4 regions of the Paenibacillus sp. 1-8 genome follow, and region 4 is predicted to be linked to each of the others. Evidence: riboswitches for the same ligand, from Rfam matches in the RefSeq annotation. Region 4 holds a riboswitch; each other region holds the start of a gene.

Region 1 (2,202 bases), 1.7 Mb from region 4:
GTGTATAAAAGGGAGCTTCCTTGCAAATCTCCATTTGCAGGTCCACATTCTCCTTGATTTTGTGCATCGGGACATGTCCCGGCCCTTCAATCATAACCTGAACATCATGCTTCCAGGCAATTTGCGTTAGCTCGCCCAACGTGTCCAGCTCAGCAAACTGTGCTTCATCATTCGCATCATAGATACTGCCTGGACGCAGACCGTCTCCGAGGGAAAAGGCCACATCGTAGGCTTTCATAATTTCGCATATTTCTTCAAAATGCGTGTACAAAAAGTTCTCCTGATGGTGCGCAAGACACCAAGCCGCCATGATCGACCCTCCACGGGACACAATTCCCGTCATTCTGCTTGCCGTCATCGGAATATACCGCAGCAGCACGCCCGCATGAATTGTAAAATAGTCCACGCCCTGCTCCGCCTGCTCAATCAGCGTGTCACGATACAGCTCCCACGTTAGCGCCTCAGCTTCGCCGTTCACTTTTTCAAGCGCCTGATACAACGGTACAGTCCCAATCGGCACAGGGGAGTTACGAATGATCCATTCACGTGTCGTATGGATGTTACGGCCTGTGGACAGGTCCATGACCGTATCCGAGCCCCAGCGTACAGCCCAGGTCATTTTCTCCACTTCCTCCTCGATGGAGGACGTAACCGCAGAATTACCAATGTTCGCATTAATCTTCACGTGAAAATGACGCCCAATCACCATCGGCTCACTTTCCGGGTGATTGATATTCGAAGGCAAAATGGCTCGTCCTGCCGCCAACTCCTGTCGCACAAACTCAGGCTCCACCCCTTCGCGGATGGCCGCAAATTCCATTTCGGGCGTAATGATCCCTTGCCGCGCATAATGCATTTGCGTTACACTACGCCCTTGCCGCGCACGGAGCGGACGGTTGGTTACGCCGGGAAATTCAGCCGTCTCCCGTTTGGAGCCGGGCTTCAATCCGTTATCCTCCGGCTTGACGGCGCGCCCCTCGTAAGCCTCCACATCGCCTCGTTCCAGTGCCCAAGCTCGCCGCAATGGAGGCAAGCCCTTACGGATATCGACCTGATAGGCTTCGTCGGTCATGGGACCGCTCGTATCGTACACACGTAACGGCTCATGATGCTCCGTGCCCTGCGGCGTATGTGTGGGATGCAGGGCGATTTCACGCTCCGGCACGGCAATGTCCGGCCGCGAGCCTTGAATATATACCTTGCGGCTCCCCGGAAATGGCTTCACCCCTCCTGTCTGTTCATCCACTGCGTTCCCTACTGTTCCTTCTGTTTCTGTCGGTTTCATTGTCCATTCCTCCCGTTTCGATGAAATGACACACCGATCCGGAACCATCCCCAGGCTGGCTATCTATGCAAAAAAGCCGGTTCCCCAGGGGAACCGGCTAATCTAACGAAACAGCTATGCAGACGGCTACGCACGCGGAAACATACTCCGAATGCATTGCCGTAGACAGCGGCTACGTATACATTTCAATGGCCGATTACTTCCCTACGCTGGTATGATCCAGATCAGGTGCAAAGGGTCCGGAATCTAGTGCGATTCCATCTCAGCCCGGCATTACAGGCTCCCCCAGTAACTCTGTTAATTCTGTTCGCATGAGGCGGCTATAACGGACAGCCCGCCATCCCCATCAGATTACTTCAAATTTACGGCTTTGGCAACCCTTTTCCGGTCCCTTTTTCCAAGATCGCCTTTAAAATTCGCTCTGATCGCCTCATTACTCTCAATTCTTGTTACGGAAGCATAAGCCCCATTTCCTTCGCCGCCTCCATCAAAATCGGGGCAAAATCATGCAGCGTCTCGGGAGCTAGTCGGCTGACCGGGCCGGATACAGACAAGGCCGCAGCGACCTGTCCCTTCCGATTCACGATAGGCGCAGCCACAGCAGCAGCGCCCGGCTCCCGCTCCTCATAGCTGGTCGCATAGCCCTTCTCACGAATATCCTGCAATTGAGCCTTATAGACCTCCGGGTCTACCGAGGGCGGCCATTCATCCCCGCTTAGCAGGGCTTCCAGCTCCTGCGGCGGCATAAAGGCCGCCAGCACCTTGCTGGAGGCTCCTACAGCCAGCGGCATGCTTGCACCCACTGGCGCAACGCGGCGGATCGCCTGATTGCTCTGCACGGCCTGAATACGAATACGCATGCTGCCATCGCGCAGGTACAAGCTGACCGTTTCGCCCAGACGATCACGCAATCCTTC
Region 2 (2,202 bases), 1.3 Mb from region 4:
CCAGGTAAATATCATCGGCGTAAATGGTATATTCCAATGGATGATCCTTCAAGGAGACTGCAACAGCCTCACCCTTGACCGGATTAAGCGGATATTCAAAACCAACCTGCTCCAGCAGTCTCATACTATCCAAGCCTCCAGCAATAATGACCTGTTCGCAGGAAAAAAAACCACTGTCTGTTTGTACGCCACAAACTCGCCCATTCTGTACTACGAGTTGCTCCGCCTGTGTACCAGAGCATATTGTTGCTCCCAGTACGATAGCTGCCCCCGTATAAGCACGACAAAGCTGGGCAGGAGAAATCTGTGTCTCCTTTGATCGGTATATAGCCCCGATCACTTGACCATCCAAACCTGGAATTCGGCGGGCCAATTCTCTGGCATCCCACCACACAGGATGATCACCCTCTCGCGCAATAGCCGCATTCCAGCGTTTTTGCCCCTCTGCTTCCGAACGGAAGGGAGTCACGAATCCTTCTGTTCGGAATTCCACCGCAACACCGGACAAACGCTCCAGGTCACGAACCAGCTCGGGAAATGCATCCCGGCTTGTGCGAGCGAACTGTGCCAACTCCGGGTCGGTGAATTCTTCACTCTCTGCTGCCAGCATCCCAACCGCAGCCCCTGAGGCTCCCTCGCCCGGAATGAATCGTTCCACCAATATCGTACTGCGTCCCTCCTTGGCCATATGATAAGCAATGGAGCTACCGATGACACCTCCACCAATCACCAAGCATTCAGCGTGTCCAATAGCTTGTGCCTCTGTTTTTATCTCTGGCATATGTTCCATCTCTCCTCTCCACTAACGATTCTGCTTGCAGCGTCCTACTTCCGTTTCACCACTTCAGGCTGTGAACTACCCGATCCGCCATTCGCCTGTACGCCATCGCAGCCGCAACGGGGGACTCAGCCTCCCAGATGCCGGACATCACCGCAATTCCGCTTGCACCCGCAGTATACAGCTCGGGAATATGGCGTGGTTGTATGCCGCCTAGAGCAATTACAGGGATGCTCAGCAGCCTGCATATGCGCTCAAGCTGTGCTATACCTCGTGGAGTAACACCAGGCTTGCAGTGAGTCTCATACACATGACCATAGAGTACATAATCCGCTCCTGCCCGTTCGGCAGCCTGTGCCTCCTCCAAAGAATGCACCGACACCCCGCAGCGCGTACCCTCTGGAAGTATACTTTTGACATCCCCAACAGGTAATCCGTTAGCCGGTAGCTGGATAGCTCCAACGGAGGTAAGCAAAGCAACATCCACTCGGTCATTTACTGCAATTTGCTGTAAAGTAACTCCCAGATTTGCCATATTGCGGGTCAATGCAAGGAGTTCAGATGCACCCTTCTGCTTCAACCGCACGTGTACATAATGAACATACGGATGAATAGCAGCAGCCACTTGGGCAGTATGTGCATGTGCATCGGAATCGCCTTCCATCGTAATTACGTGCAATTCGATCTCATTCTCACCTCACAATAGACTAAATGGTTGTAAGCTGACCCTGTATCTTTACAGTCTCATATCGTGCTATACGGCATGGACTAGCCACGTTTACCAGCAAAAAAATGAAGGGGCACGGGATATGAACACGAACATATGAACACGAACGAAAACGCAAAAAAACCACTTCCCAAAGGAAGTGGTTTAACGTACGTCCAATAACCGAACGGACCATTATATCCGTATACGTATATCGTCCCACGTACAAACAAAGTAATGATTTCGTAACCTCGTTTGTACGGCGCTCACTTCCCTACGCTGGCATAACCCAGATCAGGTGCAAAGGGTCCGAAATCCGTTTATTCCGTCTCAGCCGCATGGGCGGCTCCCCTAGTGTAACTATTTTATTGTATCAGCTAAAGATAGCTTAGCATATTTTCCTATTCCTGCAAACCCCGCTTCTTGTGAAGCTTGGTACAGAACTGGATATTTAGTTGACTTTACTTGACCATTCTTCCACATTCCACGTTTTGGTTACCCAATCCTCGTAAAAGTCCGGTTCGTGAGATACGAGCAATACCGTTCCTTTGTATTCCTTCAAGGCACGTTTCAGCTCATCCTTCGCTTTGATATCCAAGTGATTGGTAGGCTCATCGAACAGCACCCAGTTACTTTCCCGCATTAGCAGTTTGCATAGGCGGACTTTGGCCTGCTCACCACCACTGAGCGCGGATAGTGGACGGGTGATATGCTCATT
Region 3 (2,202 bases), 1.5 Mb from region 4:
CTGCTCTAATGCGCGCACCCTACCGTACTGGCGCACATCTTCCGGCGTTACCGCGAACAGCATATTAAGTAGCTCGATCTGAAAGCTTCCTGGTCCTTCCCCACCTTTTCGTTCTGCTGCCATTTCAGCAGCAACGCCATATACGGCAAGTGCTGCCATGCCAGCAGTAAGTCTGTCGTTTTCGACAGCAGCGAAAGCGCCAAGCACCGAAGTTAATAGGCAACCAGCTCCCGTAACTTTGGTAAGCATGCTATGGCCGTTCTCAATGATCCACCCTATACGGCCGTCGGTAATGACGTCTTCTTTGCCGGTGATTGCAACAATTGTATTCAGTTGATGGGCTGCTTTGACTGCAAGTTGTGAAATATTCAAATTGCCTGTTTCTCCAGCATCGACACCTTTAATCTGTATGTCTTCACCAATGATTTGTGCAACTTCAGCAGCGTTACCGCGAACAATATCCACCTTGACCCGATCCAGAATCCGGAGAGCGGAGGCTGTGCGAAATGGGGTCGCTCCCGCACCCACGGGATCTAACAGCACAGGTACCCCATGTTCATTAGCCGATAAACCAGCCACTATCATGGACTCTACAAGTTCTTCATTTAACGTACCAATGTTAAGTACAAGCGCCCCCGCAATTCGGGCCATATCTGCGACTTCCTCTTTGGCGTATGCCATAACTGGTGAAGCGCCGAGCGCGAGCAGTCCGTTTGCCGTAAAATTGGTGACGACCACATTGGTTATATTGTGAACGAGCGGATTCATATCCCGCATATTTTGTAGCAATAAAGCCATTTGATCTAACATAAAAAACCAACCCTCTTTCTTCAGGAACCTGTGAAAGACTGTTGGCCTATACATATGTATACACTTATATCCCTACGCTGGCATTATCCAACAGGTTCACACGGTCTACGACGGCTTAGTCGTACTCTCAGCTTGCTTCCACAGGCTCCCGATATATTTTTTTCTAATGTTACGGGTTCGTCATACAAAAATCAACAGATATTTTGATCATGTAAAAACGTTTGGAGGTTTGCTTTTGGACCCATCTATCCATCTATTGCTTCTTCCCCGTCTGCTGTTGTAGCCGCTGATGGCTCGGGTGACTATCTTTCTCTAATTGAAGCTTTAGCATCCAATGAAACAAATATTTTAATAAAAAACGGTATTTACAATGTTTCTTCTACTATATTGATCCAAAACCACACTCCAAAAATACAGGGTGAATCCATTGAACAAACGATACTTCGCAAGCCGATCCTTCTAAAGATTTAATCAAAATAAACGCCGATGATGTTTCGATTACCCGCTTAACCCTGAATACGTTAACTCACTCTGCTCAAGCAGCTCTTATCGAGTTTTAGGGACTTATGTTCAGCATCCCTTATGGATTGAGGGCAATAATTTTGGGAAATAATATTGCCCTACCTATTCTGGAGATTCAGGTCAGACTACAGCTCCTTATAAGATGACCTCCTTAACGACTTTTTACGAGAAGCTGGATCGCTTCTTTAACAAGTTTATCTGTAGCACCACCAGCCTCTTGTTCTTCCAATATACAACGTTGCAGATTCTCTGCCACGATCTGGGCAATCGCTTTATCGGATGCGTTGCGTACGGCAGATAACTGGCTTACTACGTCCTTACAGGATTGTCCTTCATCCATTAAACGAAGCACCCCACGCACCTGACCCTCAATTCTTCTCAGGCGTGTTTTCAGTTCATCACTATAATTGTAATCCATCAGGTTTACACTCCTTTTTGATTTAATCATATACATGTATAGGTATATTATAAACAAAAAAAATAATAAGGACATCCTAAATGAATAGATTTACCTTACCCTGCGAAGCATCCCCCAGGTAGGCAACTACTCCGGCATATTCCAAACCGTCCATCAGCTCTTCCTGCTGCAGTCCTAGCAGGTCCATGGTCATGGTGCAGGCCACCACACCAGCTTGATCCCCTGCTCTTGCGCCAGCTCGATAAGCTGCGGAAGTGAAAGCACATTATGCTTTTTCATAACATGCTTGATCATCTGCGGGCCGAGTCCAGTAACGTTATTTTCCCGTTTGCGAACAGTGTTGTCTGTAATTCTTCATGGCTTATAGCCCATGGAAAGCTTTGTTCTTCCTTCACTTCATCGGGATTAGATTTACGTAAATAATGCTGCATCACATCTCCTGATTGAAGAGT
Region 4 (2,202 bases):
CCATACCCGTCCAGAATCTCCATAAACTGATCCACCCTGAGCCCATGTATGTTCAAAACGTGCTCTCGTATAACTGTCTAGCTTTACATTCCCTTGCTGGGCCTGAGTGTTGCCCCAAACCTGTCTGTTTCCTTTATCCCAATCAATTCCCGAATTGTGATCGTATGTTATAGAAGCGTTGTTTAACGCAGTAACTGAATAAACAGTTACATTATTAGGGATAGTCAATTCTTCCTTAGTTGAGATTACCAAGTTTGGATCAACTGCTTGGTTAGGTTCTACCGTACTGTCAGCAGCATACGCGGGAACACTCCCCAATAAAAGACACGAACTCAATGCAAGGCCCATAATTTTTTCTTCGTGACTAAATAAACTCCCTTTCTTCAGAATTCACCTTGATACCCGCGAAAATATTATACTCCTAGTCCATTTTTTTTGTAAATAAAAGGATCGAACTGGATAAGTATGAATTAATTTGGATTTGAGACGAGGGAATGTATACTACCTCAAAGAAAAATCTTTTGTCTGCACCCAAGTCATGGATAAGTGATATGCTCTATAAACAGAAGCAGCCTATCTGTTCAGGAAGACTGCTTCTGTTTATTACGACGAATGATGCCTCAGCCAGTAGTTAAATACCTCTATCAGCAAATTTCCGTTCACACACGTATCGCGCTGTTCCCGTGCTTGTTCCCACTTCCTCTACACGGTCTATAGTAATGCCCCCGATCCCGACGATCGGCACATGAATTCCCGCTTTAGGCAGCTCATGCAATATCGCCGGACCCTGCACGGCATGGGCAGCCTGCTCCAGTTACCTTTGTAAGCAGCGCGTCTCCGCCACTAATAAGCTCATTTTCCCACCTCCACCAAAATCAAGAGCAGGAAGTCCCGTAAGAATACAGTTCCGGAACAACGCCAAAAAGCCGCCCCGAAAACTGGAGCGGCTTCATCATAGGTCCAATGCGCAAAAAAACACCAGGGACCTTATATACGAAGGCTCCACTTTCCTACGCTAGTACGAACTAGATCAGGTTCAAAGGGTCCAAGATACGTTCTTGTCTCAGCCATCATCGGCTCCCCTAGTGGACTTCCTATTCTTTTGACTATTACTGTACATTCGTTCATCTGTTATGTTAAACCGTCATCTCCAACTACACGAAAGAATTCGCGACAGGGTCCAATGTCTAATAGGAAACAATTTACATCAATAGCGAAATGAGCACAGGCAGTGTAGCAAGAGAAATGACGGCACTGATGACAAAGGAGGAAGCTGTTTCCGATTCCAGACTTTCAAAACGCGTAGCAATCATGGCAGCGACGGCTGAGCCAGGGAAGGAAACGAGCAATACTGCCTTCACCGTATCGGCAGACGAAAGGCCGCACAGGTAGGCAATCAGCAGCATCAATAAAGGCTGTACAATCGTTTTTAACAGCGCGATAGCAATGGCGGTTATGCTGAAACTGATATTGCGCACGCCAATGGTCACACCGACTGCGAATAAAGCGGCCCCGGAGGTAATGTCACCGATTTGATTCAACGATTTGCTCAGCAAATCCGGTGAATGGAAGCCGAACAAGGTCAAAATCACGCCAATCAGCGGCACGAGCGCCAGCGGTTCCCTTAAACCGTGAAAAATGGAGTCCCAGACTAGACTTCCGAGGTGACCGTTCTGTTCCTTGCCTGAATTCCGGCTGGCTACGGTAGCTATAATGGTAGCCGCCGGGTCAAGGACGGCATTGACTACGATGCCGGTAAGTGCAATGGGGATCGCCACGGCTGAGGAGCCGTAGATGGCGCCGAGCACGGGAATGCCCATAAAAGCAAAGGTCGGCTGTGCCGAGTTCAAAGCAAACATGGAGGCATCCTTCAGCGACTGCTTCCCCGCAAAGCGGGACAATAGAAGGAGAACAGCATAAAAGCCGACAATGCCAATGAACAGAGCCAGCAAGAATGACCATTGCTCGATAAGGGATTTCCTGCTGGTGGTCGTAATGCCGATAAATAAATGCGCGGGCAGCGCAAATTTGGTGACGAGCGCATTTAGGGCTTTCGAGGAAGAGGCGTCAAAGCTTTTGTAATGCCCCGCTAACCACCCTAAAATAATAACGAAAAAAATCGGCACCAAAATATAAAGGATATGTCCGACACTCATAGTTCGATCCTCCTTGCTTGAACTGGCGTATCCTGCCTGTCTGAAT

The links. A riboswitch is a leader RNA that binds a small molecule or an ion and turns the genes downstream of it on or off. The one in region 4 is predicted to bind thiamine pyrophosphate.
Region 1: it holds a riboswitch for thiamine pyrophosphate, as region 4 does, so the genes downstream of both, thiC (phosphomethylpyrimidine synthase ThiC) here and thiE (thiamine phosphate synthase) in region 4, are expected to answer to the same signal.
Region 2: it holds a riboswitch for thiamine pyrophosphate, as region 4 does, so the genes downstream of both, AC0WRU_RS13025 (thiamine phosphate synthase) here and thiE (thiamine phosphate synthase) in region 4, are expected to answer to the same signal.
Region 3: it holds a riboswitch for thiamine pyrophosphate, as region 4 does, so the genes downstream of both, thiM (hydroxyethylthiazole kinase) here and thiE (thiamine phosphate synthase) in region 4, are expected to answer to the same signal.

The regions. Positions count from the first base shown of each region.
Region 1 is NZ_CM149995.1:459,498-461,699, reverse strand. It holds gene thiC (phosphomethylpyrimidine synthase ThiC) at 1-1,285, opposite strand, end outside; TPP riboswitch at 1,470-1,582, opposite strand; gene AC0WRU_RS02030 (IclR family transcriptional regulator) at 1,735-2,202, opposite strand, start outside.
Region 2 is NZ_CM149995.1:2,880,497-2,882,698, forward strand. It holds gene thiO (glycine oxidase ThiO) at 1-781, opposite strand, end outside; gene AC0WRU_RS13025 (thiamine phosphate synthase) at 837-1,457, opposite strand; TPP riboswitch at 1,739-1,847, opposite strand; gene abc-f (ribosomal protection-like ABC-F family protein) at 1,936-2,202, opposite strand, start outside.
Region 3 is NZ_CM149995.1:2,684,984-2,687,185, forward strand. It holds gene thiM (hydroxyethylthiazole kinase) at 1-810, opposite strand, end outside; TPP riboswitch at 863-972, opposite strand; gene AC0WRU_RS12170 (metal-sensitive transcriptional regulator) at 1,484-1,750, opposite strand; partial or broken gene AC0WRU_RS12175 (DsrE/DsrF/DrsH-like family protein) at 1,827-2,068, opposite strand; partial or broken gene AC0WRU_RS12180 (sulfurtransferase TusA family protein) at 2,056-2,202, opposite strand, start outside.
Region 4 is NZ_CM149995.1:4,166,902-4,169,103, reverse strand. It holds gene AC0WRU_RS19070 (hypothetical protein) at 1-348, opposite strand, end outside; partial or broken gene thiE (thiamine phosphate synthase) at 695-802, opposite strand; TPP riboswitch at 991-1,094, opposite strand; gene AC0WRU_RS19060 (AEC family transporter) at 1,203-2,156, opposite strand.